DNA from 4 places in the Comamonas testosteroni genome. Region 3 is predicted to be linked to each of the others. Evidence: predicted binding sites of a transcription regulator. Region 3 holds the regulator's gene; each other region holds the start of a gene.
What was found. The regulator FNR, encoded in region 3, switches genes on or off when oxygen is low (the NO sensors DNR and NnrR bind a similar motif). The targets are predictions, from matches to a motif close to TTGATNNNNATCAA.

Region 1 (7,783 bases), 740 kb from region 3:
GATCGCCGGGCTGAAGCTCCCAGGCGCTGGAGAGATGCTCAATGGTTTCGGCGATATTCCAGATCAGCTTGTGGATGTGGCTGCGCTGGCGATAGTCGCCATTGACCTGCAGTGAAATCTCGGCGTTGACGATGTCTGCCGCCTGATCGGCCGGGGTGATGGGACCTATGGGGGCAGATTGCTCGAAAGCCTTGCCGATACACCAGGGGCGGCCTTGCTTCTTCATGTCGTTTTGCAGGTCGCGACGTGTCATGTCCAGACCCACGGCATAGCCGTAGATGTACTGCTGTGCATCGGCTGCCTTGATGTTCTTGCCGGCCTTGCCGATGGCAACGACCAGCTCGATCTCATGATGCAGATTCTGGGTCAGCGTGGGATAGGCCACAGTGGTGGTGCTGCCGGCTTCCACTGCCACGGTCGCGTCCGCAGGCTTCATGAAGAAGAACGGCGGTTCGCGGCCGGTAAAGCCCATTTCCTTGGCGTGATCCTCATAGTTGCGGCCCACGCAGTAGATGCGGTGAATGGGAAAGCGCTCGCCGCGGCCCACAACAGGCAGGCTGGCAACGGCAGGGGGATTGAACACGTAACTCATGAGGTCCTCGGCAGGAACAGGCGCTGAAATCAGCAATGGTTGATGTGGCAAGCAGTGTGCCACGATGCGGCAGCGCCGACGGCACGCCGCACGACGGCTTTTACGTATTCCGGACCTAGGGAAAATGCCAGCACGCGCGGCTCGCGCTATGCTGCTCGCATCATGAAGCTGCATACCTATTTCCGTTCTTCCGCCTCTTACCGTGTGCGCATTGCGCTGCAACTAAAGGGGCTTTCCTATGACTCCGTGCCTGTGCATCTGGTGCGCGGCGAGCAAAAGGCTGCGGCCTATGCCTCCCATGTGGGCGACGCTCTGGTGCCCGCAGTGGTGACGGATGAGGGGCACTGGCTCACACAGTCCATGGCCATCATCGAATATCTCGATGAGACCCATGCTCAAACACCATTGCTGCCCAGAGATGCTCTGGGCCGTGCCCATGTGCGTGCGTTGGCACAGATGGTGGCTTGCGAGATCCATCCGCTCAACAATCTGCGCGTGCTCAAGTACCTGGTGCACCAAATGGGGGTCAGCGACGAAGCCAAGAATGGCTGGTACGCGCACTGGGTGCGTTCGGGCCTCGAAGCCTTCGAGCGTCAGCTGGCGCTGCTGGATGCCGAACGCAAGGCCTCAGGTCTGTCGCCTTCGACGTTTTGCTGGGGCGACACCCCCACGCTGGCCGAATGCTGCCTCGTGCCGCAGATCTACAACGCCCAGCGCTTCAATGTGAATCTCGATGCGCTGCCGCGCCTGATGGGCGTGGTCGAGCGCTGCAACGCCTTGCCGGCTTTCCAGCAGGCCCATCCCTCGGCCTGTCCGGATGCAGAGTGAAGAGGGCGCCATGAGCGAGACCTATCGGCCGGGTCCACCGGAGCTGTGGCCCGACTCCTGGCTGGTCCCCGACTGGCCGGCTCTGCCCGGCGTGCATGCCATCTGCACCTCGCGCGAGGGCGGCGTCAGTCAGGCACCCTGGGGCAGCATGAACCTGGGCGACCACGTGAGCGACAACCCCGCTCACGTGCGCCGCAACCGCGAGCTGTTCAACGCGTTGCTGCAGGCCCGCACCCCCGGTGCCTGCACGGCGTTCCTGCAGCAGGTGCATGGCGTGGACGTGCTGACGCTGGATGCAGGCAATGTGATGGAGTCCAATGGTGCAGCCTTCGACGCCTGCGTGACCGGCGATGCAGGCGTGGTCTGCACCATCATGGTGGCGGACTGTCTGCCCGTGTTGCTGGCCCATGATTCGGGGCTGGTCGTGGGGGCGGCCCATGCTGGCTGGCGCGGTCTGGCCGGCATGCCGCCCGGCAGGCAGCAGTCCGAGGGGCCGTTGCCCGGCGGTGTGCTGGAGATGCTCTTCGAGTCCTTTTCCCGGAAAGTTCAGGCGCAGCAATCGCTTTCAGCGACCGACACGGAGCCATCCCGCATTGCCGCTCGCACCCAGGCCTGGCTGGGCCCGTGCATAGGCTCAGAGTCCTTCGAAGTGGGGGCCGAGGTGCGCGATATCTTCATGGCGCATGACGCAGATGCGGCACGGCACTTTGTGCCTGTACCGGGCAGCAGCACCAAATATCTGGCCGATCTGGCGCAACTGGCACGCCAGCGGCTTGCTGCATTGGGCATTGCTGCAGTCTTCGGTAACGATGGCAGCCTCCCCTGGTGCACAGTCAGCAATGCGTCACGTTTCTTCTCGCACCGGCGTGACGCCGTCCGTCTGGGTGGCAGCGGGCGGCTGGCTGCCAGCATCTGGCGCGACGCCTGAGCCGGGGCTGGGGGGCGCGTGTCCTGCAGCTAGTGCTTCCTGTTCCTGTCGGGCTTTGAGGCGGCGCTTTCTGGCCGGCGTGCCCAGTATGTAGAGCACGATGGAAAGCGGCAGCAGACCGTAGAGCACAAAGGTGAAAAATGCACCCAGCAGGGTGCCGCCGGGGCTGGCAGCCTCGGCGATCGTCATCATCACGACAACGTACATCCAGGCGATGGCGATAAGGTACATGGTGTTTCTGTAATGGGCCAGAAAGCATGCTGGCTCCGGGTTGTTTTGTGTCAAAACAGCTTCATAACGGCGAAATGAAGCTGCTTCTTGTCGGAACTGCCTGGCGCATAGGTGACAATGCCGCCGTGTGAGCCGTATTGCAGATTCCGCAAGCGTCCCTAGACCCTGAGATCGCCGGTCGCTTGCCTTGACTAGGATGTAAGCATGAATTTTGACCCGAGCTGGGGCCAGGCTGGCCAATCCATTCAACAATTCTGGCAGGAGCAGTGGAGCAAGAGCCTCCAGACGCTTCAGCAGATGCAGTCCGGTGCACCCATGGGGCTCAGCGCCATGCCGGGTCTGGGAGCAGCACCCAACCCTTGGGCCGGAGTCATGGACGCCATGCAATCGGCCATGCCCCAGATGGCAACGGGTCCGGCTCAAGCGGTTCAGTTCGATGCTGCCAAACTGCAGGGGTTGCAGCAGGAATACCTGCAGTCAGTGCAGTCGTTGGCAGATGGCAAGCAGATTCAGGCCCTGCTGTCCAGGGACAAGCGCTTTGCCAAGCCCGAGTGGAGCGCCAATCCCGTTGCATCGATGGCCGCGGCCAACTACCTGCTGGGCAGTCGCATGCTGACCGGCATGGCCGAAGCGGTGCAGGGCGATGAGAAAACACGCAATCGCGTGCGCTTTGCGGTCGAGCAATGGGTGGCAGCCATGGCGCCCAGCAATTTTCTGGCGCTGAACGCCGATGCGCTCAGCAAGGTTGTTGAAACCAAGGGCGAGAGCCTGGCTCAGGGCATTGCCAATCTGCTGGCCGACATGCGCCAGGGTCATGTCTCCATGACCGACGAAAGCCTGTTCACCGTTGGAAAGAACGTGGCGACCACCGAGGGCGCGGTGGTTTTCGAGAACGAACTGTTCCAGCTCATCGAATACAAGCCGCTGACTGCCAAGGTATTCGAGAAGCCTTTTCTGATGGTGCCGCCGTGCATCAACAAGTTCTACATTCTGGACTTGCAGCCGGACAACTCCGTCATTCGCTATGCCGTCAGCCAGGGGCATCGCACCTTTGTGGTCAGTTGGCGCAATCCCGACGAAAGCCAGGCTCACAAGAGCTGGGATGACTACATCGAAGATGGCGTACTCAAGGCAGTGAGCACGGTTCAGGATATCTGCGAGGCGCCGCAGATCAATGTGCTGGGTTTCTGCGTGGGCGGCACCATGCTATCCACTGCCATGGCAGTGCTGGCAGCACGCCATGCCCGCGAGCATGGACAGGCGCAAGCTGCCAAGCCCCGCAGCCGCGCTGCGGCTGCAAAGACAGGCAGCAAAACTGCTGCGGCCAAGGTGGAGGCCCATGTTTTTCCCGTCGCCAGCATGACGCTGCTGACCACATTGATCGACTTCCGCGACACAGGCATTCTGGACATCTTCATCGATGAAAACATGGTGCGTCTGCGCGAGATGCAAATGGGCAAAGGCGGGCTGATGAAGGGCCAGGACATGGCATCCACCTTCAGCTTTCTGCGCCCGAACGATCTGGTCTGGAACTATGTGGTGGGCAACTACCTCAAGGGCGAGACGCCGCCGCCATTCGATCTGCTTTACTGGAACAGCGACTCCACCAATCTGCCCGGCCCGTTCTACGCCTGGTATCTGCGCAATCTCTACCTCGAGAACAATCTGATCAAGCCCGGCGTGCTGACCGTGTGCGGCGAGAAGATCGACATGAGCCAGCTCAAGATGCCGGTCTATATCTACGGCTCGCGTGAGGACCACATCGTTCCTGTCGCGGCGGCCTATGCCTCGTCGCAGGTACTGGGCGGTGAGCGTCGTTTCGTGATGGGTGCCTCCGGCCATATCGCCGGCGTCATCAACCCGCCGGCAAAGAACAAGCGTAGCCATTGGCTGCGTGAGGATGGCGAATTTCCGGGTGCGTTCAACGATTGGCTGGCCGAGGCCACGGAGTATCCGGGCAGTTGGTGGACGGACTGGAGTGCCTGGCTGGGCAGCCATGCAGGCAAGCAGCTTGCGGCTCCCAAGAGCTATGGCCGTGCACGTGCCTATGAGGCCATCGAAGATGCACCGGGTCGCTACGTTCTGTCAAAAGCCTGAGCGAGGCCTGAGGCACAATCAGTTCCATATTGCGGTGCAGCAAGCAAGGCTTGCACCGTGATAGGAAGCGGCGGGTGGCACGATGAACAGGATGCGACCCGCACGCATGCATCACTTGTAAGAAACCTAGAAAGGTTCGTCAGCAATGGAAGACATCGTTATCGTTTCCGCCGTACGTACGGCGGTCGGCAAGTTCGGCGGCTCTCTGGCCAAGATTCCTGCAACCCAGCTGGGTGCGACCGTGATTTCCGAGGCTCTGGCCCGTGCCAAGGTGGGCAAGGATCAGGTCGGTGAAGTCATCATGGGTCAGGTGCTGACGGCGGCGGCCGGACAGAATCCTGCGCGTCAGGCCATGATGGCAGCCGGCATTGCCAAGGAGACACCTGCGCTGACGATCAATGCCGTCTGCGGCTCCGGCCTGAAGGCCGTGATGCTGGCGGCTCAGGCCGTGGCAACCGGCGACAGCGAAATCGTGGTCGCCGGGGGCCAGGAAAACATGAGCCTGTCGCCCCATGCCGTGCCCAATTCGCGCGACGGTCAGCGCATGGGTGACTGGAAGATGGTGGACACCATGATCGTGGACGGTCTGTGGGATGTCTACAACCAGTACCACATGGGCATCACTGCCGAGAACGTGGCCAAGGAAAAGAACGTCAGCCGCGCGCAGCAGGATGCGCTGGCGCTGGCCAGCCAGCAAAAGGCTGCGGCCGCGCAGGATGCGGGCAAGTTCAAGGACGAAATCGTTCCAGTGAGCATTCCCCAGCGCAAGGGTGACCCCATCGTGTTCGACAGCGACGAATACGTCAACCGCAAGACCAATGCCGATGTGCTGGCCACCCTCAAGCCCGCTTTCGACAAGGCAGGCTCGGTGACGGCTGGCAATGCCTCGGGTCTGAACGACGGCGCAGCGGCCGTGGTGGTGATGACGGCGGCCAAGGCCAAGGCTCTGGGCCTCAAGCCTCTGGCCAAGATCGTGTCTTATGCCACCAGCGGCCTGGCCCCCGAGGTCATGGGTCTGGGTCCTGTCTATGCCACGCGCAAGGCGCTGGATCGCGCCGGCTGGAAGGCGGCCGATGTGGACCTGTTCGAACTCAACGAAGCCTTTGCCGCACAGGCCTGCGCGGTGAATCAGGATCTGGGCATTGACACTGCCAAGGTCAACGTCAACGGCGGTGCCATTGCCATCGGTCACCCCATTGGTGCATCGGGCTGCCGCATTCTGGTGACGCTGCTGCATGAAATGCAGCGCAGCGGTGCCAAGAAGGGCCTGGCCGGCTTGTGCATCGGCGGTGGCATGGGTGTTGCTATGGCTGTGGAAGCCTGCTGAGGCTTCAGGATTGCAGACTGCTCCGGTGCTCCTGAAGATCGGTGCAGTCTGGGAAGCCCGCTGATGCCAGCCTCCCGTCGACCCTAGGGAAGATCACGAGGTAAACCACGGCGAAAGCGGGTTCATTGGGACCTACTCGATTGCATACTGGCATGGCCAGCGTGCAAGGTGTGTGGCGTTCAAAACGATAAGCAATTTCTAAGAATTCTTATCGTTGATAGTGTGATCGTGAAATAACCATTGATTGACAGGAGAGATGAATGGGTCAGAAAGTAGCGTACGTCACGGGGGGCATGGGCGGTATTGGTACCGCAATCTGCCAGCGTTTGCATAAGGATGGCTTCAAGGTGATCGCGGGTTGCGGACCATCGCGCGACTACCGCAAGTGGCTGGACGAGCAGGCGCAATTGGGTTACACGTTTTATGCCTCGGTTGGCAATGTGGGGGATTGGGAATCCACCGTCGAAGCCTTCAACCAGACCAAGGCAGAGCACGGCAACATCGATGTGCTGGTGAACAACGCGGGTATCACCCGCGACCGCATGTTCGTCAAGATGACGCCGGACGACTGGAAGTCGGTCATCGAAACCAACCTCAACTCCATGTTCAACGTCACCAAGCAGGTGGTGGCAGACATGGTGGAAAAGGGCTGGGGCCGAATCATCAACATCAGCTCGGTCAACGGCGCCAAGGGCCAGGCCGGTCAGACCAACTACTCGGCTGCCAAGGCAGGCATGCATGGCTTCACCATGGCGTTGGCGCAAGAGCTGGCCGCCAAGGGTGTGACCGTGAATACAGTCAGCCCTGGCTACATCGGCACCGATATGGTCAAGGCCATTCGCCCCGATGTGCTCGAGAAGATCGTGGCGGGCGTGCCCGTCAAGCGTCTGGGTGAGCCTGCGGAGATTGCCTCCATCATCTCCTGGCTGGCTTCGGAAGAGGGCAGCTATTCCACAGGTGCGGACTTTGCCGTCAACGGCGGCCTGCACATGCATTAAGCCTTTTCAGGCTTCGGCAAAAGGAGCTTCGGCTCCTTTTTTCATGCCTGTGGCGCTTCTCTCTGCGAGCCTAGGGGCAAGAAACGGCAGGCCCTCAAATGACAAGACCCGCAGAGATCATTCATGCGGGTCTTGAGTTTTTATGCCGCTTCGCAAGCGGCTGATTGAGCGCGGGGCAGTGAGGCTTGTAGGTTCTTTGGCCTATCAGTGCCGACTGCCCGGGCACCTGGCTGCAACGCACTGTGCTTTGGTCTGCACAGTGCTGCGCGGCGAGCGCTTAGCGCTTGCGATCGCGTTCGTCTTCGGGCCAGATGGACATGATGTTCGTGGTTTGCATGGGAATCTCTCCTGTATGTCTGTTTAACGTCTGACGGATTCAGCTCGTTGACAGCTTTTTGGAAATTTTTTACCTGTTCTTTTATCCAGTGACAGTCAGGCTGCAAATGCGGGGACACGCTTGCGATCGCGTTCGTCCCAGGGCCAAGCCATCAGAGACATAGCTGCTGCGGCTTGTGCGGGCTGGGCTTTGGCGGTGTCGGTAACAGTGGTGGTCATTGCAGTTCACTCCTTTGCGTGTTCAACGCCTGGCCTGAACTGCAGGTTGACAAGAAGCTGAATCAACAGCGCAAGAAAATGCAACTCACGTTTGCTGATGTTGTCAGCAACGGCTGCACCTGTTCAAAATGAATAGCGCCCTGCCAAGGCGGGGCGATGGCAGGGCTTGCTTTACGGTCTCAGCAGGTTTCGATGGACAGGGCTTCGATCTGCTCCGAAAGCTCCAG
Region 2 (7,783 bases), 1.8 Mb from region 3:
ACCAGTCGATCAGCGCGCTGATGCTGCGGCGGAAAGTGGGCAGGGCGAAGGCGGCCAGGGTGGCGATGGCGGGAAGCCCCAGCAGCAGTGCCCGATCGGCCGGGGTACTGCTCAGGCAGGCAGCCACCGGGACTGTGGCAAACAGCAGGGCGATGGACAGATGCGGGTTGTGGCCGGGGAAGGCAATCTGGCGGCGCCAGACCCACAACGTCCACAAAGCCAGGGGCCAGGCAGGCCAGCAGAACCACAGCAGCAGTTGCAGCAGGGCTTCCCAGTCCTTGAACGAGTCCACCAGATGCCAGACCCATTGATCCAGGGCCGTGGTCAGGCTGGCTGCGAGCACCGTGGCGGCCAGCCAGGCTGCGGCCCAGGTGCGGGCCTGACGGTGGGCGCGGCCGGGATTGTCGCCCCAGCTGCGCTGAGTGAAGGCGATCACGCCGCAGCCAAGTCCGAACAGCACGGAAAGAGTGGGGGCGCCGCTCAGGGCCAATCCCAGCAGGCCGAATAGCAGTGCCGCGGCTGACTTCCTGGGGTGATAGGCCATGGCCGCAGCTGCAAAAAACAGCAGCGCCGTGCAGCCCAGCTGCGTGACATAGCTGGTGGTTTCATGCGAGAGCTGGGCCAGGCCCAGGCAGGCAACCAGGGCCAGCAAAGCTGCATCGGCCATGGCGCGGGCATAGTCGATCAACTGGGCTTCCCCGCCAAAGGCAAAGGCCACGGGCTGCGCACCAGGCGTGCGTGCAAGGTAGTAGGCTCCCCACCAGGTGGCGCCCAGGGTCACGACCAGCAAGGCGATGAAGGGCAGGCGCGCCGCCATTTCGGCGCCGAGCAGCCACTCGAAACCCTGCAAGGACAAGGCACCCAGCCAGTAGGGCAGCAGACCGTCCATGCTGGGAGCCAGGCCCGAGAGCTTGGGGGCCAGCCAGTCGGTCTTGCCCAGCGCCAGCTCGCGCATGTAGCCAAAGGCCTCCATATCGTTGGAGCGCCAGGGGCCGCGCATGACAAAGCCGGGAATCACATAGGCCAGGCACAGCAAAAGCAGGGCCCAGCGCGGCAGGCGGCGTACAGCGCTTTGGGCAACGATGGCGGGTGTGGGCTGGTTCACGCAATCAATCCAGTAGCGGCTGTGCGAATTTGCACGGCCAGATCAGGCGAAAGCGCTTGAGGTCAAAGCGCTTGGTGCTCCGATGATAGGAGCATTGGGATTCCGTCGAGCGGCACCCAAAAAAGAAAAAGGCAGCACGGTTGCCCGGGCTGCCTTTTCAGCAAAAAAGTAAGAATTACTTCTTGCCGAAGCGGTTGCGGAACTTCTCCACGCGGCCACCCATGTTGTCCACCGACTTTTGTGTGCCAGTGTAGAAGGGGTGCGATTCAGAAGTGGTATCCAGCTTGAACAGAGGGTACTCTTTACCTTCGAAGTTTTCGGTTTCCTTGGTGGAAACGCAAGAACGTGTCACGAACTTGAAGCCGTTGGACATGTCAACGAACAGAACTTCGCGGTAATTGGGGTGAATGCCTTCTTTCATGATCTTTCCTTTGGTCAAGTGCGGGAGCCGCACCAGCCTGTCCGGTGTACTTTCCGCATAAAAGCTCTCCATTATTGCACACAATGAGAAAACAGCGCTGCTTGCGTCAGCAGGCGGTGGTGTGCGTTCAGCTTGCAAACCATGACCAATAGCTTCGGTGGCAGGCCTGATCCAGACAAGGCTGCAGAGTTCTTTTAGCTGCAGCAGCCCGGTGTTTGGGGCCGGCCGCCGCATGCCGGAGCGCTTCCGGCTGCGGGAGCTTGATGTGGCTCAACCCCCGGTAGGTCGTGACTATGCAACAACTTCTGCAGCGCATAAGATGTTGCGTTATTGCCATGCAGCAAAAAAGGGGCCGCTATGGTTGACCGCAAGGCCGAAGCTCAGTTCAGTTCCAGCCAGCAACTTGATCAAGCTGTGCGTGCGATGTGGGCGCAGCAATGGCTGTCGGTTTCCCCCGAGTCCCAATGGCAGGCCTGGATGGATTGGGCGGGCAACCTTGCCATCAGTCCGGGAAAGCGTCTGGATCTGGCAAGGCTGGCGCTGGAGGAATGGGTCAGGCTTTGCTATGGCGGGCCACAGACACAGGAGGCGGAGCGTCTCTTTCAGGATCCTGAATGGAAGCAATGGCCGTTCACGGTCATGAGTGCGGGCCTTGCCGCTCAGCAACGCTGGTGGCAGGCTGCCGCCCAAGGCGTTCCGGGTGTTGAAAGACACCACGAGCGTCTGGTCGGATTCTGGGGCAGGCAGTGGCTGGATATGCTTTCGCCTGCGAACTTTTTGGCCACCAACCCGATAGTTCTGGAGCGCACCGTCAAAGAGGGCGGGGCGAATCTGGTGCGTGGCTTCCAGTACCTGATGGAAGATGTGCACGCGCAGCTCGCAAACATGCCGCCTGCGGGCTGCGAGGGGTTTCAGGTGGGGCGCGATGTGGCCGTCACCGCTGGCAAGGTGGTGCTGCGCAACTCGCTGATGGAGCTGATCCAGTACGCGCCGACAACCGACAAGGTCCATCCCGAGCCGGTATTGATCATGCCGGCCTGGATCATGAAGTACTACATCCTGGATCTGTCGCCGCACAATTCGCTGATCAGGTATCTGGTCGATCAGGGACATACGGTGTTCTGCGTCTCCTGGAAGAACCCCGATGCCGGCGATCGAGATCTGGGCATGGACGACTATGTCGAGCTGGGCTGGCGTGCTGCGCTGGATGCCGTCACGGCCATCGTCCCGGGGCAGAAGGTGCATGCAGCGGGCTATTGTCTGGGTGGGACCTTGCTGGCCATTGTGGCGGCCGCGATGGCGCGCGATGGAGACGAGCGTCTGGCATCGATGACCTTGCTGGCCGCGCAGACCGATTTCACCGAACCTGGCGAGCTGGCGCTGTTCATCGACGAAGCGCAGGTCAGCCTGCTTGAGGCTCAGATGGCCCAGCAAGGCTATCTGCGCGCCGATCAGATGGCGGGCGCGTTCCTGATGCTGCGCTCCCATGATCTGCTGTGGTCGCGCATGGTCAATCAATACCTGCTGGGCGAGCGGGCACCGATGAGCGATCTCATGGCCTGGAATGCCGACGCCACGCGCATGCCTGCCAGGATGCACTCGCAATACCTGCGCCGTCTGTTTCTGAATAACGATCTCAGTGAAAGCCGCTATCCGGTCGATGGCAAGCCGGTCTCGCTTCTCAATCTGCAAGTGCCCATCTTCTGTGTGGGAACGCTTACCGATCATGTAGCGCCTTGGCAATCGGTATTCAAGCTCCACCATCACACTGCGGCTGAAATCACCTTTGTGCTGACGAGTGGCGGCCACAACGCCGGCATTGTCAGTGAGCCCGGTCATCCGCGACGCCGCTATCAGCTGCTCACTCGGCCTGTCGGCGCTCGGGACATTGTCGCCCAGCAGTGGCTGCAGGAGGCCGAGCAGCGCCAGGGCTCCTGGTGGCCGGCATGGGACGAGTGGCTCAAGAACAGATCCGGCACACCGATAGCTCCGCCGCGCATGGGCGGCACGAGCGGCGGGCCCTTGTATGACGCTCCGGGCCAGTACGTGCTCGGGCATTGAGTTTTCAAAAGCCGTTTGGTCACGGTGATATGCCGGACGGCCCGCCAGCCTCTCGATAGGCTCTACCATCACCATAGGGAGAACGATATGAGCATTCAAGCGACCCCTCTGAATCTGTTCAAGGCCAATGCCGAGCTGCAACTGCGCATCGCTCAGCTTATGCGTGAAAGTGGCCATCGCTGGCTGGCAGCCGCGCAGCAGACCAGTGCTGCAGGCATCAGTGAAACCACGGCGGAGCTGCAAAGCCTGCTGCGTGCCGAAGACTGGCAATCACTGGCCAGCCTGCCCGCCGAGGCTTTCATGCGCAGGCTCGAAGACCGCATGAGTGATGCCAAGAGCGCCAGTGATATCGCGATCAAGAACCAGCAGGCTTTTGCCAGCGGTCTGCAGCAGGCCCTGGAGGCCTGGCAAAAATCCGTGGCCGAGGCCCTGCGTGCAGACGGCGCGCGCAATCTGCCCGCTTTGCCACTGCAGGACATCTTCAAGCAATGGCTGTCTGCCTGGGCGCCGGCAACTCAGGACCCTGCCCAGGGCAAGAGCGGCAAAGCGGCGCAGAAGTAGGCAACAGGCTGGCGCAGCTTCAGCCAAAGATGGCGGCGCTGCCGCCTGCGGGCCGGCTGGTCAGCTGGCTCTCCATTGTAAAAATCCGATGTTTTCGGCGTTTTGTGGTGATCCATAAAGCGCTGGAAGCTATTGTTTTTGAATCTTCTTGAGAGAGAAGACTGTGACCTTGGGAGCACGACATGAACAAACCCAGCGGGATCGGTCCGTCGACCAACGGGTCTGTTGATCCTTTTGCATGGTGGCGGGCCGCCGGGGCCTATGCGGTGGATGCCGCTCAACGTGCCGTGCTGTATGCCGACATCGAGCGGCAGGTGGGCGACCAGTACCGGACTCAGCGTGAGGCCAGGATGCCGAACGTGCTGCATTTTCCCGCGGAACTCGTGATGTCGGGGCTGGACCTCCCAAGACCTGTCAACTATGGCCTGGTGCGTATCCAGGCGTCCGAAGATCGACCTGCCGACCCCGCCAAGCGTCCATTCGTCGTGATAGATCCACGCGCCGGGCATGGCCCGGGCATAGGTGGCTTCAAGCCCCATAGCGAGATCGGTGCGGCGCTGGATGCCGGTCACCCTTGCTACTTCGTCGGTTTTCTGCCCGATCCCGTACCTGGTCAGACGGTGGAGGACGTGATGCGTGCCGAGGCCGCGTTCATGCGTCGCGTGGCCGAGCTTCACCCCGAGAGCGAGGGCAAGCCGGCGGTCATCGGCAACTGCCAGGCGGGCTGGCAGATCCTGATGACGGCCGCTGTCTGGCCCGAGCTGTTCGGGCCCATCATTGTTGCCGGAGCGCCCCTGTCGTACTGGGCCGGCGACAATCCCATGCGCTACTCGGGCGGGCTTCTCGGGGGCAGCTGGATGACGGCACTGGCCAGCGATCTGGGTAACGGCCGCTTCGACGGCGCCCATCTGGTGCAGAACTTCGAGCAGCTCGATCCGGCCAACACGCTCTGGAGCAAGCAGTACAAGGTCTATGCGAATGCCGACACCGAAGCCGAGCGCTATATAGACTTCGAGAAATACTGGGGCGGCTATGTCTTCCTCAACGATGTGGAGATGCAGTACATCGTCGACAAGCTGTTCATCGGCAACAAGCTGTCGACGGCCCAGTTGCTGACATCGGACGGGGTGCGCATCGATCTGCGCAATATCCGTTCGCCCATCCTGGTGTTCTGCTCCTATGGCGACAACATCACGCCGCCGGCCCAGGCTCTGGGCTGGATCACCGATCTGTACGCCAGTGACGACGATGTGCGCGCTCATGACCAGACCATCATCTTCAGCACGCACGACAGCATCGGTCATCTGGGCATCTTTGTTTCGGGCGCCGTCGGCAGCAAGCAGCACCGCAAGTTCGCCAGTGCCATCGAGCAGATCAATCTGCTGCCGGCAGGCATCTATCGCGCCAGCGTGGACGATGCCACGAAGCAGGAGCAAAAGCTGCTCCATGATCCTTATCTGTTGAGCATCCGTGCCAGCGGCATCGATGAAGTGCGCGATATCGTCAAGCCCGATCCCGAGTCCGATCGCCGTTTCGACGCGGCGGCCCGGGTATCCGACATCAACCTGGCTCTGTATCGCAGCATATGGCAACCCTGGGTGCGTGCGCTGAGTACTTCCCAATCGGCACACTGGCTGCAGACCTTGCATCCCATGCGCCTGCAATTCGAGGCCTGGAGCAGCCAGCATCCGCTGGCTTGCCTGATACGCAGCAGCGCCGAATACATACGCGAACATCGCCAGCCCGTGGATGAGGCCAATCCCTGGTTGCAGATGCAGCAGCGGTGCTCGGCCGCACTGGATCGCGCTCTCGATGATTTCCGCGACCGGCGAGATCATATCTACGCCTTGTGGTTCGACATGCTCTATGGCTCGCCGCTCATGCAGGCGCTGGCGGGGCATGCTCATGGCGAGAGCGCAGCGGTGCGCCAGCATCCTGGCTCCACCCCCGAGCATCTGGCTCTGATGGCGGACAGGCAGCGACAGATCGAGAGCAGTGTGGATCAGGGGGGCGTGCTCGAAGCCACGCTGCGCGGTTTGCTGAGCGTGCTGTCCCAGCGTCGCGCTGTGGACGAGCGCTACTACCACCTGGCTGCGCAATTGCTGGAGCAGCAAGCGCCTGGGCGCTGGACTCTGGCCGAGCTGCGAGCCGCCATCCGCGAGCAGACCCTGGTGATGAGGCAATGCGGCAGCGCCGCCATCGAAGCCATTCCCGGCCTGCTGAAGAACACGCCTGCCGACACCATCCGCAAGGCCGCTGAAGCCATCACCCAGATGGCAGCCATCGATAAGGAGCCAGGCGCGGAGGATGATGCCGTGAGACAGGCCTTGCAGCAGGTACAGGCCTTGTTCGAGCAGGCCGCGCTGGCGCAGCAGCCTCGTATCCAGGAGCCTCTGGAGCTGGCGCCGGCTTTGGCACAGGCTCCTGCAGCTCCCCAGCGGGCTGCGGCTGCCGAGCGACGTAAACCGGCCGCATCACGCGGCAAGAAAGGAGCGCGATGAGTCAACCGAGCCCAGACATGGCGCAGCAGCCGTTTGAGGGCATAGCCGTCGGCGACAGCCTGCGCGTCACCGTTGCCTCCCGTGACGCGGGCACGCTGACGCTGCTCTGCGTCCACGATGCACAGCCCCGGCAGCCATCCCCGCAGCAAGCGGTTTCCATGTCATCCGGCGGCGCAGCGCAGCCGCTTGACGTTGCCTCCCATCACGGCCTGAGCCGCCTGCTGGCGGCTGTCAAGGAACTGCCGCCGGTTCGCGTGGGGGTGGTCCATCCCTGCGATGCCACCAGCCTGTCCGCTGCGCTTGATGCGCATCGGCTGGGGCTGATCGAGCCGGTCCTGATTGCTCCGCGCGCCAGGCTGGAGGCGGTTGCTCTTGCACAGGGGTTCGAGCTGCAGGGCCTGCGCATCGAGGACGTTCCGCACAGCCATGCAGCTGCCGAGCATGGTGCCAGGCTCGCTGCCAGCGGTGAAGTCGAGGCACTGATGAAAGGCAGCTTGCATACCGACGAGCTGATGGCGGCTGTCGTTGCCAGCAGTGCCGGGCTGCGCACCAAGAGGCGTGTAAGCCATTGCTTTGTGTTGCAGACGGCCAGCTACCCGCGCCCCTTCATCGTCACCGATGCGGCCATCAATCTGGCCCCCGATCTGTTGCAGAAGGCCGATATCGCGCGCAATGCCATAGAGCTGGCACAGGTTCTGGGGGTGGCCAGGCCCAGGCTCGCCATCCTCGCCGCCGTCGAGACGGTCAACCCCAACATGCCCGCGACGCTGGATGCTGCCGCACTGTGCAAGATGGCCGACCGGGGCCAGATCACCGGAGGCGTGCTGGACGGACCGCTGGCTTTCGACAATGCAGTCTCCATGGAGGCTGCGCGTACCAAGGGCATCACTTCGCCGGTGGCCGGTCAGGCCGACATCCTGCTGGTGCCCGATCTGGAAAGCGGCAATATGCTGGCCAAGCAGCTCATGTACCTGGGCGGCGCCGCCAGCGCAGGCATCGTGCTTGGCGCCAAGGTGCCCATCGTTCTGACCAGCCGCGCGGATTCGCGCGAATCCCGCATTGCATCCTGCGCGATTGCGCTGCTGCTCGCACATCACTACCGGCAGACGCCGCCCTGAAAAGCATGGTCGATGG
Region 3 (7,783 bases):
GTGCCTTCAACCTCTCGTTGCTGACCGTGCGCGGATCGACCTCGATGGAATACTCGCCGGCTGGATCGAGCTTGAAATGCTCACGCATCAGAAGCATCAGCTGCCGCAGCTCGGCATCGCTGAAGAAGGTCGGCGTGCCGCCTCCCAGATGCAGCTGGCTTACCAACTGGCCTTTACCGCAATGCTCGGTATGCATGGCCAGTTCACGGCTCAGATAATCCAGATACTCGGCAGCCTTCTCATGATGCTTGGTCACGATCTTGTTGCAGGCGCAGTAATAGCAAAGCGACTCGCAAAACGGCACATGCACATAAACGGACAGGGGCAAGGCACGTGAGCCCGAATGCGTCTTGCGCTGTTTCAATGCCAGGATATAGTCATCTGCACCAAAAGCCTCAACAAAACGGTCGGCTGTTGGGAATGATGTGTAGCGTGGGCCGGGGATATCAAAGCGGCTCAGCAACTCAGGCGTGACTGCGGTCATAACTGGGAGTTAGGGTGCGCCCACACTCTGTATAGAGCAGATTTCAATGGAAATCAGATCCTGAAAATCATGCCCGAAATAGGCAAAAGCGCATGTTTTTGAACGAATACGGGCAATGTGCCCCAAGGCAATCACCCTGTCCTTGATGAAAATCAAGAGACATCAAGGCGAGTGCTGCGACAATTTGATCCATCTCATCTTCAACCACGAGGTCAACGACCGGCGCGACTCTCCACTCTGTGTCTGTCTGCGCCGTTGCTAAAAGCCCATGAATCTTCAGACCATCAAAGCATCCTGCTCCAACTGCAATCTGCGTGAACTGTGCATGCCCATGGGCCTGGACGATGAACAAATGGAGCGTATTGACGAGATTGTGGCCACGCGCCGCAAGGTCAAGCGCGGCGGGCTGCTATTTCGCAATGGAGAAGAGTTCACCTCGCTGTACGCCATTCGCACCGGCTTCTTCAAGACCAGCGTGGCCACTGAAGACGGACGCGACCAGGTCACAGGCTTTCAGATGGCCGGCGAGATCATTGGCCTGGACGGCATCGTCAACGACCACCACACCTGCGATGCCGTGGCCCTGGAAGATGCCGAAGTCTGCATCATGCCTTTCGACAAGCTCGAGCAGCTCTCGCGCGAAGTCACGGCGCTGCAAAATCATGTGCACAAGGTCATGAGCCGCGAAATCGTGCGCGAGCATGGCGTAATGCTGCTGCTGGGCAGCATGCGCGCCGAAGAGCGTCTGGCAGCCTTTGTGCTGAACCTGGTGCAGCGTCTGTCGGCACGCGGCTTTTCGAAGTCGGAGTTGGTGCTGCGCATGACGCGTGAAGAAATCGGCAGCTATCTGGGCCTCAAGCTGGAGACCGTGAGCCGCACCTTCTCCAAGTTCGCCGAGGAAGGCATCATCGAAGTCAGACAGCGCCATCTGCGCATTCTGGATACCGATGCGCTCAAGCGCATCGTCAACAGCCAGCAATGCCAGGGCTAAGTTCAGACAGCGGGCTTTTTTGATGGCAGCGAATGCCTGCCAGAAGCTTCCCGCCGCCGAGGCCGCCGGCACAGAGAGCGACCAAGCACCATCCGGGGCCGCCACCGGCCCCGAAACTGCGGCCCTGTGCGCAGCGCTTCACTCGACCAGGGGCTCCGAGACTATGCCCTGGTTCAGATCGCTGGCCGAACGCCCCAACATGACAGTCATCAGTCCGCTGGCCACGGCGACCGCCCAGAAGGCAAAAAAGGCCAGGGTGTAAATGGCATTGCGCGACCATTCCAGAGGCGAGCCCAGCCAGTGCATGTCCAGCGGGTCCACAAAGGCAAATACCACCATTTCCATGATTGCCGCGGCCAGAAAAGCCGGCCAGACAATCCACATCCAGCGTCGAGCATCCATCGCGATTCTCCTTGGCCTGTGGTTTTGAACCCATTTTGCACAATTGCCATGACCTTCCCTGCCATACCAAGGGCATGCACTCAGATAGGAAACCCTGAACCGCTATTATTTAAAGAGCTTCCAGTGCATTCTTTGTATTGACTTAAGGTCAATATCTATCTGAAATAAGCTTTGATAAAGCGCTATGCGCTCCTGATATTGAACCCGCCCGGCCATCCTTTGCCGGTTTTTGAGCACTGCAGACAACCGTCCGACTCTGCGGTCGACCAAGACATAGAGCTCCGCCACGACCGGCCGTGCTCCAGAAAAGTCTGCAACCATAGGCGTAAAAAAAGGCCGCGGAAGCGGCCTTGAGGATGATGCGTTGAAATCGCAGTCAGCGATCCAGCGGATGATCCTTGGCTGGCGTCGCGGCATGGTTGCGCCCCGTCACTGCCGGCGCCAGGCTTTTTTCACTTTCGCTCAGGCGCTGGTTGATTTCCATGCCATGGCGGTAGTAGTCAGGGTCAATCACGGGATCGGGCCTGCTCATTGCGATGTATGCGGTGACAAAGCCGGCAATCACCACGATCACCGGGCCGGCGATGATGAGCCAGACATGGGCAAACTTCCACCAGGGCTTGCCGTCCTCAGGGTGGATGATCTTGGCCGTTTGCGAGACCTTGGCTTGTGCTGCCAACATGATGAAACCTCTTTCCAAAATTCTGACCACCCAGGCACGCATGGCAGGGTGGCATCAATTGTTGCCGATTGGCGGTGCCCTTGTCCGGCCTCCGTGATGGCTCATGAAGACCGGCAAGACTTGGCATTAACGCGGCACCAGGAACACCGTCTTTTCGGAAATACGCCCTGCTCCGGCAGTCACTGCATCCACATTGAAGTGTACGGGGTGCGAGCCGGGAGTGGCTGAGCCATACGGAATCTGCAGCCGCACCGCAATGCCACGTGTCTCTGCAGGGCCAACGCTCACTTCCTGATCGGATGCGACCTCCAGATTCTCCAGGCCCTCGGCGCTGATACGGTAGCGCTGCTCGGACTCGGTGGCGTTCATGATCTGCAGACGGTAGACGTTCTCCAGCTTGCCGCCCGCCACGATGCGCGAAAGCGCGGCACGGTCGCGAATCACGTCGACCTTGAGCGGCTCGCGCAGCACCAGACTGGCGATCATGGCGGCGCTGAGGGCTACCAGCACGGCCGAGTAGATCAGCACGCGCGGACGGAAAATGCGGCGAATCACCTGCACCTGCTTCCAGGCCTTGGCCACGGCATTCTGAGTGGTCAACCGGATCAGGCCACGCGGATACTCCATCTTGTCCATCACGGAGTTGCAGGCATCGATGCACAGACCGCAGCCGATGCACTCATACTGCAGCCCCTTGCGGATGTCGATGCCCACAGGGCAGACCTGAACGCAAAGCTTGCAATCTATGCAGTCCCCCAGGCCTTGTGCCTTGTAGTCAACGTCTTTCTTGCGCGGGCCGCGCGCTTCACCACGCTGGGCGTCGTAGCTGACGATCATGGTGTCCTTGTCGAACATGGCGCTCTGGAAGCGTGCATAGGGGCACATGTACTTGCAGACCTGCTCGCGCATATAGCCGGCATTGCCGTAGGTTGCGAACCCGTAGAACGCCACCCAGAAAATCTGCCAGCCGCCCTGGAAGGCCATCAGCTCCACACCCAGTTCACGGATGGGCACGAAGTAGCCGACAAAGGTGAAGCCTGTCCAAAGAGACAGAACGATCCAGAGAAACTGCTTGAGCGACTTCTTCCAGATTTTCTCGAAGGTCCAACCATGCTTGTCGATACGCATGCGGGCACTGCGATCGCCTTCGACCTTGCTCTCGATCCACATGAAGATCTCGGTGTAGACCGTCTGCGGACAGGAGAAGCCACACCACAGACGCCCGGCCACGGCGGTAAACAGGAACAGCCCCAGCGCGCTGATGATCAGCAGCCCCGTCAGATAGATGAAGTCCTGCGGATACAGCACCAGTCCGAACAGATAGAAGCGCCGCGCCCCGAGGTCGAACAGCACCATCTGGCGCTCACCCCACTGCAGCCAGGGCAGACCGTAGAAGACGATCTGGGTCAGGAACACCATGATCCAGCGCCAGCGCGAGAAGACGCCGCTGATGGCGCGCGAGTACACCTTCTGTTCGGAGGCGAACATGGGCATATATTCCTGACCGCCGTCCACAGGCTCAGCCGTGATCGGAATGACTTTGCGAGGTTTCTCCGGATCGCAGGGCATCGCAGTTCCTTAATATTTTTGTAATTACTGAAAATTCAAATGCGAAAAAGGCGGTGCCTCGGCACCGCCTTCATCACCCGTCTTACTTCCGGGCGCTTGCGTTGGACAGCCCCCAGACATAGGAAGCCAGCACCGCGATCTGCGCCTCGGTCAGCTTGTCCTTCTGAGCAGGCATCTCGTTCATCTTGCCATGGTTGACCATGTCGACAATGACGGACTCGCCCCAGCCATGCAGCCAGATGTCATCGGTCAGGTTGGGTGCGCCAAGCGCCTGGTTACCCTTGCCGTCCATGCCGTGGCAAGCCGCGCAGGCCACGAACTTGGACTTGCCCTGCGAAGCCTTGACGGCATCGTGGGGGCTGCCCGACAGGCTCAGCACATAGTGCGCCACATTGCGCACATCTTCCGCCGAGCCCACGGCTGCCGCCATGGGAGGCATCACGCCGATGCGGCCGTTGGTGATGGTTTCCTTGATCTTGTCGGGCGTGCCGCCATGCAGCCAGTCACCGTCGCCCAGATTGGGGAAGCTCTTGCTGCCGCGCGCATCGGAGCCGTGGCATTGCGCGCAGTTGTTCATGAACAGACGCTCGCCGATGGCCATGGCCTGGGGGTCCTTGGCCATTTCTTCGGTGGGCATGCTGACGAACTTGGCGTACATGGGCTCCAGGTCGACACGGGCCTTCTCCATTTCCTTGTCATAGGCACCATACTGGGTCCAGTCCAGCTCGCCCTTGAAGGAACCCAGACCTGGATAGGCCACCAGATAGGCCAGGCTGAAGACCACGGTGATCACGAACAGCCCCATCCACCACTTGGGCATGGGGTTGTTGAGCTCGCGCAGGTCTTCGTCCCAGACGTGACCGGTGGTGTTGTCCGTGGAAGGAACGACCTTGCGGCGCGCCACCAGCACCAGCAGCAAGAAGCAGCCGAGGATGCCGATCAGCGAAACGGCCGCGATATACACGGACCAGAAGTTGTTAAAGAAGTCGCTCATGGGATGTTCTCGTTGTAGTGATCAGACTCAGTCTTCCAGGAATGGAACCTGAGCTGCCTCGTCAAAACGGGCCTGGTTGCGGCGGGCATACGCCCACCACCAGATACCCACGAAGCACGCCAGCGATGCCAGTGTGGCCAGAACACGCATGGTGGTGATATCCATTTTCCAGTCCCTCCTCTGTTACTTGACGGCGCGACCCAGGACCTGCAGATAGGCAATCACTGCCTCCATCTCGGTCTTGTCCTTGACTTCGGCCTGAGCACCAGCGATCTCCGCATCGGTGTAGGGCACGCCCACCTTGCGCAGCGCGCTCATGCGCGTTGCCACGGCCGTGTCATCCACCTTGTTGGCTTCCAGCCAGGAGTAAGCAGGCATGTTGGACTCGGGCACCACATCACGCGGGTTGTTCAGGTGGATGCGATGCCATTCGTCGCTGTACTTGCCGCCCACACGGTGCAGGTCGGGGCCGGTGCGCTTGGAGCCCCACTGGAAGGGGTGGTCGTACACGAACTCGCCCGCCACCGAGTAGTGGCCGTAGCGCATGGTCTCGGCGCGGAAGGGACGGATCATCTGCGAGTGGCAGTTGTAGCAACCCTCGCGCAGATAGACGTCGCGTCCCATCAGCTGCAGCGGCGTGTAGGGCTTGAGACCCGCCACGGCTTCGGTCGTGGACTTCTGGAAGAACAGCGGCACGATTTCCACCAGGCCACCAATGGTCAGCACGAACAGCGTCAGCGCGATCAGCAAAAAGTTGCTGGTCTCGATCTTCTCGTGCGAAAAGCTCTTGGGAGCTGCGTTATTTTGATCAGACATTGCTTTTGCTCCTCAATGCTCAGGCGTGAGCCACCACGGCAGGCACTGCCACCTTGACGGAACGGCCGGCCATTGCGGTCTTCCAGGTGTTCCATGCCATCACCAGCATGCCGCCCAGATACAGCAGACCGCCAGTCACGCGAATCACATAGAAGGGATAGGTCGCCTTCACGCTTTCCACGAAGGTGTAGGTCAGCGTGCCGTCGGGGTTGACGGCGCGCCACATCAGGCCCTGCATCACACCGGCAATCCACATTGCGGCGATGTACAGCACGATGCCGATGGTCGCCATCCAGAAGTGCAGCTCGATCGCGGGCACGGAGTGCATTTTTTCGCGGCCGAAGAGGCGGGGAATCAGGTAGTACAGAGAGCCCATGGTGATCAGACCCACCCAGCCCAGAGCGCCGGAGTGCACGTGGCCCACGGTCCAGTCGGTGTAGTGGCTCAGCGCGTTGACGGTCTTGATGGCCATCATCGGGCCTTCGAAGGTGGACATGCCGTAGAACGACAGGGACACGATCAGGAAACGCAGGATGGGGTCGTCACGCAGCTTGTGCCAGGCACCCGACAGCGTCATGATGCCGTTGATCATGCCGCCCCAGCTGGGAGCCAGCAGGATCAGCGAGAACACCATGCCCAGCGACTGGGCCCAGTCGGGCAGCGCGGTGTAGTGCAGGTGGTGAGGACCGGCCCACATATAGGTGAAGATCAGTGCCCAGAAGTGCACGATCGACAGGCGGTACGAGTACACGGGACGACCGGCCTGCTTGGGGATGAAGTAATACATCATGCCCAGGAAGCCGGCGGTCAGGAAGAAGCCCACGGCGTTGTGGCCATACCACCACTGGACCATGGCGTCTTGCACGCCGGCATAGGCCGAGTAGCTCTTCATCCAGCCTGCAGGAATGGAGACGTTGTTGACCACGTGCAGCAAGGCCACGGCCAGGATAAAGGCACCGAAGAACCAGTTGGCCACATAGATATGCTTGACCTTGCGGATGCCGATGGTGCCGAAGAACACGATGGCATAGGACACCCAGGTCACGGTGATCAACAGGTCGATGGGCCATTCCAGTTCGGCATATTCCTTGCCCTGGGTGTATCCCAGGGGCAGGCTGATGGCCGCAGCCACGATGACCAGTTGCCAGGCCCAGAAGGTCAGGCTGGCCAGCTTGGGCATGAACAGTTTGGTCTGGCAGGTGCGTTGCACCACGTAGTAGCTGGTGGCGAACAAGGCCGAGCCACCAAAGGCGAAGATCACGGCATTGGTATGCAGCGGGCGCAGACGTCCGTAGCTCAGCCAGGGAATGCCGAAGTTGAGTTCCGGCCAGGCCAGCTGGGACGCGATAAACACGCCCACTGCCATACCTACCACCCCCCATACCACGGCCATGATAGAGAACTGTCTTACGACGGTGTCGTCGTAATAGACAGCATTGTTATTTGTTGCTTCCATCGGGCACCTCTTAGATTTCTTGCAAAGTGTTCACTGGTTTCTCATTGGGCTCGTTGAGCCACATCAATCGTCGCGAAGAATGCGCTCGCCTTCCTGTTCCACGCTCTCGAACTGGCCCCGGTACACGGCCCACCACAGGGCAGCCACAATGGCCATGACCAGAACAACCGACAGCGGAATCAATACATACAGAATGTCCATCAATGGCCTCCTTGAATCAGTGGCATGACGGTGCCCCGCAGCGCAAGGTGCGCGGGGGCGGACGCGTTGCTATCAGCAGCCTGCAGCGGCAACGCACGTGCAAGACGAGCTGCGTTGGCGACGACCAGCAAGGAGCTCAGCGCCATGCCGAGCCCTGCCAGCCAGGCAGGCATCCAGCCCACGAGGGC
Region 4 (7,783 bases), 120 kb from region 3:
TGGCACCAGTCCCAGCCTTCGGCCAACCACCATTGAGGCTGACTGTAGCCGCCATCCAGCACAAAGCGCAGAAACTCGCCATTGTTCACGGGCCTCGATGCAATCTGCGCAGCTTGCACATAGACACTGTGCCTGGGCATTTCATTGTCAAACGCAAAGCTACCGCCACCATGACCTATGCTGTAGATGCCCGCCTCAACTGGCAGCCATGTGAGATCAGCATAGGCCTGCATGAAATTCTCCTCTGCCATCCCATCTGACGCATAAGCAGGCCAGAGCGGGTGACAAGAAAGCAAATGCTTGATATCGGTGAGCATCAACTCCTGATGCTGCTGCTCGTGCTGCAAGCCCAATGCGACGAGCTGAGCAACAGCCTGCTGCGTCGTCGGGCTTTTCTCTTTCATGACGGCCATCAGCGCCAGCATCTGCTCATCCACCACAGCGCGATAGGCCATGACCTGCGCCAGAGCAGGTCTGGTCAGCAAGCCCCGCTGGGCTCTGGGATGGCGTGCACCCACCTGCTGGTAATAGGAGTTGAACAGCATGCGAAAACTGCCGTCAAAAGCCTGATGCCCTGGCTGGTGCACGGCCAGTACAAAGGTTTCGAAGAACCAGCTGGTATGGGCCAGATGCCATTTGGCAGGACTGGCGTCCGGCATGGATTGCACGCAGGCGTCTTCTGCAGACAAGGGCGCAGCCAGCTTTTGCGTGCAGGCCCTCACCCGCTCGTACTGCTGCGCCAGCACTATCCAGTCCCTGGCAGCAGGCGCCATGGTTTCAGGCATGGGCATGAATGACGGCAAACCATTGCTGCTCATCGGTCCAGACCCTGGGTTCGGCAAATCCCGCGCAAGCCAGCATGGAGAGGAAATCGGACAGCGGGTATTTGTAGCTGTTCTCCGTATGGATGGTCTCGCCCTGAGCAAAATAGCGCAGGCCCTGAGGCCAGCACACCATGACGGGGCGACGGGCGCGCAAATGCATCTCTATCCGCGATGTCTGGCTGTCGAAGCGCGCCTCATGCGCCCAGTCCTGAAGATTGAAATCGCTGCCAAGCAGACGGTTCACATGATTGAGCACATTGAGATTGAATTCGGCTGTGACGCCCTGCCCATCGTCGTAAGCGGCTATCAGAACCGGTACCGGCTTGGGCAGATCAATGCCAATCAGCAGCCCGCCGTCGCCCCCCAGAAGTGAATGCATATGTCCGAGCATATGCAAAGCCTGCTGCGTATCAAAGTTGCCGATCGAGGAGCCAGGATAGAACAGTTCACGCCGCGTCTGTGGCACACCTGACGGCAAATGCCAGTCCCCCGTGAAATCCGCTGCAACCGCACGAGCCGCAAGTCGCGGAAAGTCATGCTCCAGCCTGGCCACGGCGGCCTGCAGAAACTCGACCGCAATATCCACTCCCAGAAACTGCTGCGGCCCCACACTGCGGCACAGGCGTCGCACTTTTTCGCAATTGCCTGCTCCCAGCTCTATCAACACCTGGCAACCCGCCATGGCCTGGGCGATCTCCAGGTCGTAGCGGGCCATGATGGCAGCCTCGGTTCTTGTGGGGTAGTACTCGGGCAGCTCGGTTATCTGCTCAAACAGGGCGCAGCCATGCGCGTCATATAGGAACTTGGGAGAAATCTGCGCCTGCCGCTGCATCAGCCCCTGCGCCAGTTCATAGCGCAGATGCGTCGGGGGGGCATATGCCTCCATGAAGGTGCAACCCTCGCCCTGAAGCGGTGGAGGTCTCAACGAGGACGCCAGGGGCAATGGAATGCGCCCTGCGCGTGATGCAAACTCTATCGATGCTGCCTGCCTGTCGGGTGTCGCGCGCATGCTGATCCTCCTGAAGAGCTGATCGCGCGATGCAGCCATTGCCCGCGCCATCACTGCCAAGCCTGCTCTAGACCCTCAGCCTAGCGCAGCCGACAATCGGCAGAAGTAGGACTGAAGCCAGCGATCCTTTTACTGCATGCGCATGCAGCAATGCTGACAAAGTCAATACTGGCCAAAGAATTCAGCAAAAAAATCGGTATCCCGCGCTGGCGGAATACCGATCTAAACATACACCCTAGCCTCCGAAATCATCAGGCCATGCCGACCTGCTGACTCCGATGCACCGCAGAGCCTGCGGTGCGTGCCTCGCCTGCGGGAAGAAGGCCGCAGACGAGAACACTCTTTGCCGTGAAGCTATCAGAAGCGATAGCCCACGCCCACACCCACCAGCCATGGGTCAACCTTGAACTTGGTGTTTTCAAACACGCCTGCACCTGTGACCTTGGTACCCAGATACACCTTCTTGATGTCGAAGTTCAGTGACCAGTTCTTGTCCAGCGCATAGTCGAAGCCAACCTGCAGCGCGCCGCCAAAGCTGTTCTTCTTCACGGTCACGGCACCATCCAGGATGTCCACGTTCGAGAAGCGTGTGTAGTTCACGCCCGCCCCCACATAAGGCTTGAAGGCCCCAAAGTTGGTGAAGTGGTACTGCGCCAGCAAGGTGGGGGGCAGATGCTTGAGCGAACCGATCTTGCCGCCATTCAGGCGCACATCATGCTTTTGAGGATAGGTCAGCACCAGTTCTGCCGCGATGTTGGGCGTGAAGAAGTAGGACACGTCCAGCTCAGGCATCCACTTGTTGTTGATGCTCACGCCTGCGTCTCCGGCAGCACCACCGTTGTCGCTGTCCAGATGCAGAGCGCGCACACGAACCTGCCAGGGGCTGGAGCCGTCAAACGAAGATTGGGCAAAAGCGGTACCTGCGGTCAGGGCGCTGGCAACAGCAGCAATCGCGATCAGAGTCTTTTTCATGGGTTCTTTCCTTGAAGAATTGGGTGAGTGCAATGCTTTGCATCCCTTGGCATCCATTGAAACAAAGCCACTGCCACACGGGTTTGTCCCAGGTCAACCCGCGCACCAACACCGCAAAGAAAAAAGCGGACGTTGCCCATCGGCCACGTCCGCCCAAGATACTGATGAAGCGCAAAAATTTGCGTCAACAGTGATGGTAGTCGTCAATTCGGATGAGCCACCCTGGCTGGCCGCAGCTTGTGCCACAACTCCACGCACACCACTACCGCACCGCCAATGACGGCCCCAACAGCCACATGCACCAACACCGGTCCCAGCGCTGCCACAATACCGCCCGTGGGCACGATCACCTGCTCTATCCAATGTTCGACCGGCTCTATGCCGTGCACCAGCAAGCTACCGCCCACCATGAACATGGCAGCCGTGCCCACAATGGACAGCCCTCGCATCAGCCACGGGGTAAAAGCAATCAGACCACGGCCCATGGCCTTGGCAGCGCTGCTGCCCTTGGCCATCAGCCAGCCGCCCACGTCATCCATGCGCACGATCCCGGCCACCAGTCCGTAGACGAACACGGTGATGGCAAGAGCCACGGCGATCAGCACCGAGGCCTGCTCCCAGATGGGCTTGGCAGACACCGTACCCAGCGCAATCGCCATGATTTCGGCCGACAAAATAAAGTCCGTGCGCACGGCCCCCTTGACCTTCTGCTTTTCATACTCCATCGGGTCCATCTGCTTTTCACGTGCGGCTCGCACCGATGAAGGCGCAACACCTTTATGGGCCGCCTCCTCAGCATCCACCACGGCGTCATGCGCGTCATGCTCTGGGTGCTTGTGAAACAGCTCAAGGATCTTTTCCACGCCTTCAAAGCACAGAAAAGCGCCTCCCACCATCAGCAAAGGCGTGATCAACCAGGGCACAAAGGCGCTGATCAACAGTGCCGCCGGCACCAGGATGGCCTTGTTCATCAACGAACCCTTGGCCACCGCCCAGACCACTGGCAGCTCCCGGTTGGCCTTCACTCCCGTGACCTGCTCGGCATTGAGAGCCAGATCATCGCCCAGCACGCCGGCCGTCTTCTGCACCGCCACCTTGGTCTGTGTGGCCACGTCATCGAGAATCGCCGTGCTCTTGCCCGCAGCGGTCTTGGTCATCAAAGACACGTCGTCGAGCATGCTTGCAATATCGTCTAGCAGCATCAAAAGGCCGGCACCTGCCATCGCACTCCCCAGTTGGTTTCAATGTCCATCATCATGCCTGCAAACCGTGCAGCGACTGCGGCAGGAAGTTGCCAATCGCCTAGGCAATCAGCACGGCAAAGGCTTTGCAGCGACAATGAGCGCCCTCATCGAACGGAAACCCTGTGACTCAAGCCATCGCTCATGCCGAACTGATTGCCAGCTACCGCAAACTTGCCGCAGAGGCCGCCAAGAAGGCGGAACTGGTCAAGGCCGCAGCGGGCAAAGGCCCCAAGACCATTGCGACGGTCAGCGAAACCGCTGCCAAGGCCGCGCGCCGCCGCGATGTGATGGCTGCCAGGCTGGCCAGGCTTGGTATCGATCTGCGGGACTGAGCCCCAACAAGCAGCCTTCTTCGGGCGGTCTTCCTATTTGCTGGTCTTGAAGCCCTGCGTCGCCGCCCAGGCGGCCACATCGTCGCGGCGGATGGCCGCGGCCATGAGCTGCGGAAACGCATCGGGAGTGCAAGCAAACGAGGGCACGCCCAGTGCTGCCAGCTTGGCCGCCAGTTCCGCGTCATAGGCCGGTGCGCCCTCGTCGCTGAGCGCCAGCAGCGTGATGAACTGCACGCCTGCTTCCACCAGCTCGTTGGCGCGGCGCAACAGGCCCGACTCCACACCGCCCTCGTAAAGGTCGGAGATCAGCACCAGAATGCTGTTGCGCGGCTCGCTGATCAGCCCCTGGCAATAGCCAACCGCACCATTGATATCGGTGCCGCCGCCCAGTTGCACGCCAAACAGCACATCCACGGGGTCGTCGAGCTTTTCCGTCAGATCGACCACGGCCGTATCGAACACCACCAGCTTGGTGGCCACGGCCGGCAGGCTGGCCATCACCGCACCGAAGATGCTGGAATAGACCACCGAATTGGCCATGGAGCCGCTCTGGTCAATGCACAGAATCACCTCGCGCTGCGGGCGGCGCGCCTTGCGCCCATAGCCGATCAGCGTCTCTGGAACAATGGTCTTGTACTCAGGCTGCCAATGGCGCAGGTTGGCGCGTATGGTGCGATTCCAGTCGATTTCGGCATGACGCGGGCGGCGGTTGCGCTGGCTGCGGTCCAATGCCCCGGCCACGGCACTGCGCATGGGTTCCTCGAGCTTTTTCATCAGCTCGTCCACCACCTTGCGTACCACCAGCCGCGCAGTGGCCTTGGTGTTCTGCGGAATCACCGAGCCCAGCGAAATCAGGTCCGCCACCAGATGCACATCGGGCTGCACGTTCTCCAGCATCTCGGGCTGCAGCAGCAGCTCGCGCAGATTCAGGCGCTCCATGGCATCGCGCTGCATGACCTGCACAACCTGGCTCGGAAAGTATTTGCGGATATCGCCCAGCCAGCGCGACACCGAAGGTGAGGAGTTGCCGCGTCCGCCCCTGCGCGATGCCAGCTTGCTGTCTTCCTCATACAAGGCCGCCAGCGCCTGATCCATCTCCTGCAAGCGGCCTGTAACACCGCCGCAACTCGCGTCAGCGGGGCTGCCCAGCACCATGCGCCAGCGCTGCAGCCGCGTGGTGGGCTGCAGCTCTTCGGATTCCTGTTGCGGCTCGGTTGCCAAATTTGCTGTCTGCTTCATCGTCACACCTTGGCCGCAGCCGCATCAAAATCGGTAGCTGTTTGGGATTGGCCCATCAGCGCCTGAGACAGATTCAAGCCCAGCAACTCATTGAGCACGGGCAAGGCCAGCAAGGCACGCGACTCATCCCAGGGCGCGGCATCGTCCGCAGCGCCCACCGCAGGACCGGGTGCCGCAGCGCCCCCCACAGGCGTTCGCTTGACCTTGTCGCCCAGACTTTGCCGCTCGTGATTGCTGAAGCTCGAGAAACTGCGTCGCACCAGCGGCAGAATCTGTGCAAACTGCACCTCGCCCAGACCGCTGAGCCAGGCATCGACGGCCCCCCAGATGGACTCGTCATGCAGCAGCACCAGCGCCTGCCGGTTCAGAAAACCGTCCAGCCAGGCCGCCACATCCATAGGTGCCGCACCCAGCGAAAGATTGCGGTTGAACTGGCGCACGATTTCAGCGCTTTCCAGCAACTGCTCGTCCAGCAGCAGACGGCAGGCCATGCCGCGCAGCAGCGCCGCTGCAGCATCCCCCATGGCCAGGCTGCGCAGTGCCAGGCGCCAGGCATCCACCGCCTGCTGCGCCTCGCCGTCGCTGGTGCGCAACCGCAGTGCCTCGTGCGCCGCCAGCACCTTGGTCTTCATGGCGGCCGCAGCATCCTCATCCATGGCCATGCAGGCGACAGGCAGGCCGATGGCGGCGCGCAGCACCAGCGAATCGATCACGCCGGCCAGCAGGGCCGTATCCGTCTGGCGCACACTGCCATAGCGATAGACATTGGCCAGCGGAGGCAAGGCCTGCAGAAGCTGGGCCACATCGCCCGTGGTGGCGGCACGCTGTGCCAGCGTGGCGATCAGGGCCTCGACCAGTTGCGGCAAATCGGCCAGCAACGCATCGTCGATGGCCTGCGCGATTTCGGGCAGCGAGGTCTCGGGCGTCAGGCTGGAGCGCAGCTTTGCCGTGGCCGCCTGGGCCACGGTCGCGCCGTGCACGCTGGCCTCGATGATGCGCACCGCCAGCTCGGGCTCCCACTGCAGTTGCCAGCTTTCGCGGAAAGTGCCCCGGTTGCGCTGGGCATCGGTGGCGCGCACGCCCCAGTCGATGCCGAGCAGACGCAGACGGTGCAGAAAATGGCTGCGTGCCAGATCGGTGTCCTTGCGCAAATCCAGCGCCAGCAACTTGCTTGCCGCTTCGGGCTTGAGGCGCAGCGACTTCTGCTGCTGCTCGATATCGCGCTGCAGCGGCACCTGGGGAACATCGGCAGGCACCTGGCCCAGCACATGACCGACGGTCAGTTCCTCGTCGATCAATCTGAGCGAAGCGTCCTCGCCCATGCAGATCACGGTGACTATGGCCTCGTTGATTTCCTCCAGGCCGGGCATGGGCTGGCCGCGCAGCGCCGCCAGACTCTCGGACAGCCGCGTGGCCTCGATGATGTGAGCGCTGGAGCAATCCAGATCCTTGTCGCGCAGCAGATGGGCCACGCGCGTCAGCCAGCCCGCCGTGCGCAGCGTGGCTGGAGAAATCTCGTTTTTGATAGCTGCTTGCGCTTTACCATCAATAGTTTGAGGCTGATCTGACTCCAAATCCGGGGGCGGCTGATAGCACTGCCACAAATGCTGGTACCAGCCTGGGGAAGTCACGCCCGCGCCGTAGCCGCTGCTGCTGGCCAGGTTGCGGTAAGTCCAGGGGGCCCAGGTCGCCATCACCTTGGCCTTGGGCAGGCCTTTGAGCAGGGCACTGTCGGCCTTGGCCGTCACGCTGGCCTTGAGCGCCGGCACATGCCAGGCACCGCAGACCACGGCAATGCGCTGGTGACCGGCCTTGATCGCCTCGCGAATGCACTGGCGCATATAGGCTTCGCGCAGTGCTTCGCGCTTCATGTATTCCTCGCCGCGCCAATGCTCGCCGTCCTTGGCCAGCTCTTCGCGCGCTGCCGTCATCACCTCGCCAATGCTTTCAAACAGTGCTTCGCTGTCACCTCGCTCCTCGACCAGACGGTTCCACCAACTCTCACCATCGTCAAAGCCTGCGGCATGGGCCAGCCAGTCCAGCGGATCGCGGTGCAGATGTTGAGGGGCCGGTGCCGGAAGGTCCAACTGCAACTCATGCTCGTCACCGTCCTGCATATCGGCCAGCGTCGCGGCCTTCGCATCCTCTGGCGCTTCTGCGGCA

Region 1: a site for FNR is predicted at 2,620-2,633, ahead of F0P97_RS13775 (PHA/PHB synthase family protein). Genes of this name have one in related genera too.
Region 2: a site for FNR is predicted at 1,787-1,800, ahead of F0P97_RS18745 (PHA/PHB synthase family protein). Genes of this name have one in related genera too.
Region 4: a site for FNR is predicted at 2,889-2,902, ahead of F0P97_RS09945 (OmpW/AlkL family protein). Genes of this name have one in related genera too.

Annotation. Positions count from the first base shown of each region.
Region 1 covers NZ_CP043568.1:3,031,529-3,039,311, reverse strand. The annotation lists gene F0P97_RS13795 (fumarylacetoacetate hydrolase family protein) at 1-592, opposite strand, end outside; gene maiA (maleylacetoacetate isomerase) at 755-1,420, shown strand; gene F0P97_RS13785 (polyphenol oxidase family protein) at 1,431-2,348, shown strand; gene F0P97_RS13780 (hypothetical protein) at 2,265-2,579, opposite strand; gene F0P97_RS13775 (PHA/PHB synthase family protein) at 2,784-4,676, shown strand; gene F0P97_RS13770 (acetyl-CoA C-acetyltransferase) at 4,822-6,003, shown strand; gene phbB (acetoacetyl-CoA reductase) at 6,264-7,001, shown strand; gene F0P97_RS27825 (hypothetical protein) at 7,434-7,556, opposite strand; gene F0P97_RS13760 (ABC-F family ATP-binding cassette domain-containing protein) at 7,736-7,783, opposite strand, start outside.
Region 2 covers NZ_CP043568.1:4,060,661-4,068,443, reverse strand. The annotation lists gene F0P97_RS18755 (hypothetical protein) at 1-1,105, opposite strand, end outside; gene F0P97_RS18750 (type B 50S ribosomal protein L31) at 1,281-1,526, opposite strand; gene F0P97_RS18745 (PHA/PHB synthase family protein) at 1,884-3,587, shown strand; gene F0P97_RS18740 (phasin family protein) at 3,675-4,148, shown strand; gene F0P97_RS18735 (DUF3141 domain-containing protein) at 4,331-6,649, shown strand; gene F0P97_RS18730 (bifunctional enoyl-CoA hydratase/phosphate acetyltransferase) at 6,646-7,767, shown strand.
Region 3 covers NZ_CP043568.1:2,289,566-2,297,348, reverse strand. The annotation lists gene hemN (oxygen-independent coproporphyrinogen III oxidase) at 1-484, opposite strand, end outside; gene fnr (fumarate/nitrate reduction transcriptional regulator Fnr) at 753-1,475, shown strand; gene F0P97_RS10480 (hypothetical protein) at 1,614-1,877, opposite strand; gene F0P97_RS10475 (FixH family protein) at 2,254-2,559, opposite strand; gene ccoG (cytochrome c oxidase accessory protein CcoG) at 2,686-4,128, opposite strand; gene ccoP (cytochrome-c oxidase, cbb3-type subunit III) at 4,211-5,122, opposite strand; gene F0P97_RS10460 (cbb3-type cytochrome oxidase subunit 3) at 5,150-5,287, opposite strand; gene ccoO (cytochrome-c oxidase, cbb3-type subunit II) at 5,306-5,938, opposite strand; gene ccoN (cytochrome-c oxidase, cbb3-type subunit I) at 5,958-7,394, opposite strand; gene ccoS (cbb3-type cytochrome oxidase assembly protein CcoS) at 7,458-7,595, opposite strand; gene F0P97_RS10440 (heavy metal translocating P-type ATPase) at 7,595-7,783, opposite strand, start outside.
Region 4 covers NZ_CP043568.1:2,170,048-2,177,830, reverse strand. The annotation lists gene egtB (ergothioneine biosynthesis protein EgtB) at 1-791, opposite strand, end outside; gene egtD (L-histidine N(alpha)-methyltransferase) at 778-1,710, opposite strand; gene F0P97_RS09945 (OmpW/AlkL family protein) at 2,191-2,805, opposite strand; gene F0P97_RS09940 (DUF808 domain-containing protein) at 3,009-4,028, opposite strand; gene F0P97_RS09935 (hypothetical protein) at 4,172-4,381, shown strand; gene F0P97_RS09930 (VWA domain-containing protein) at 4,415-5,620, opposite strand; gene F0P97_RS09925 (DUF5682 family protein) at 5,623-7,783, opposite strand, start outside.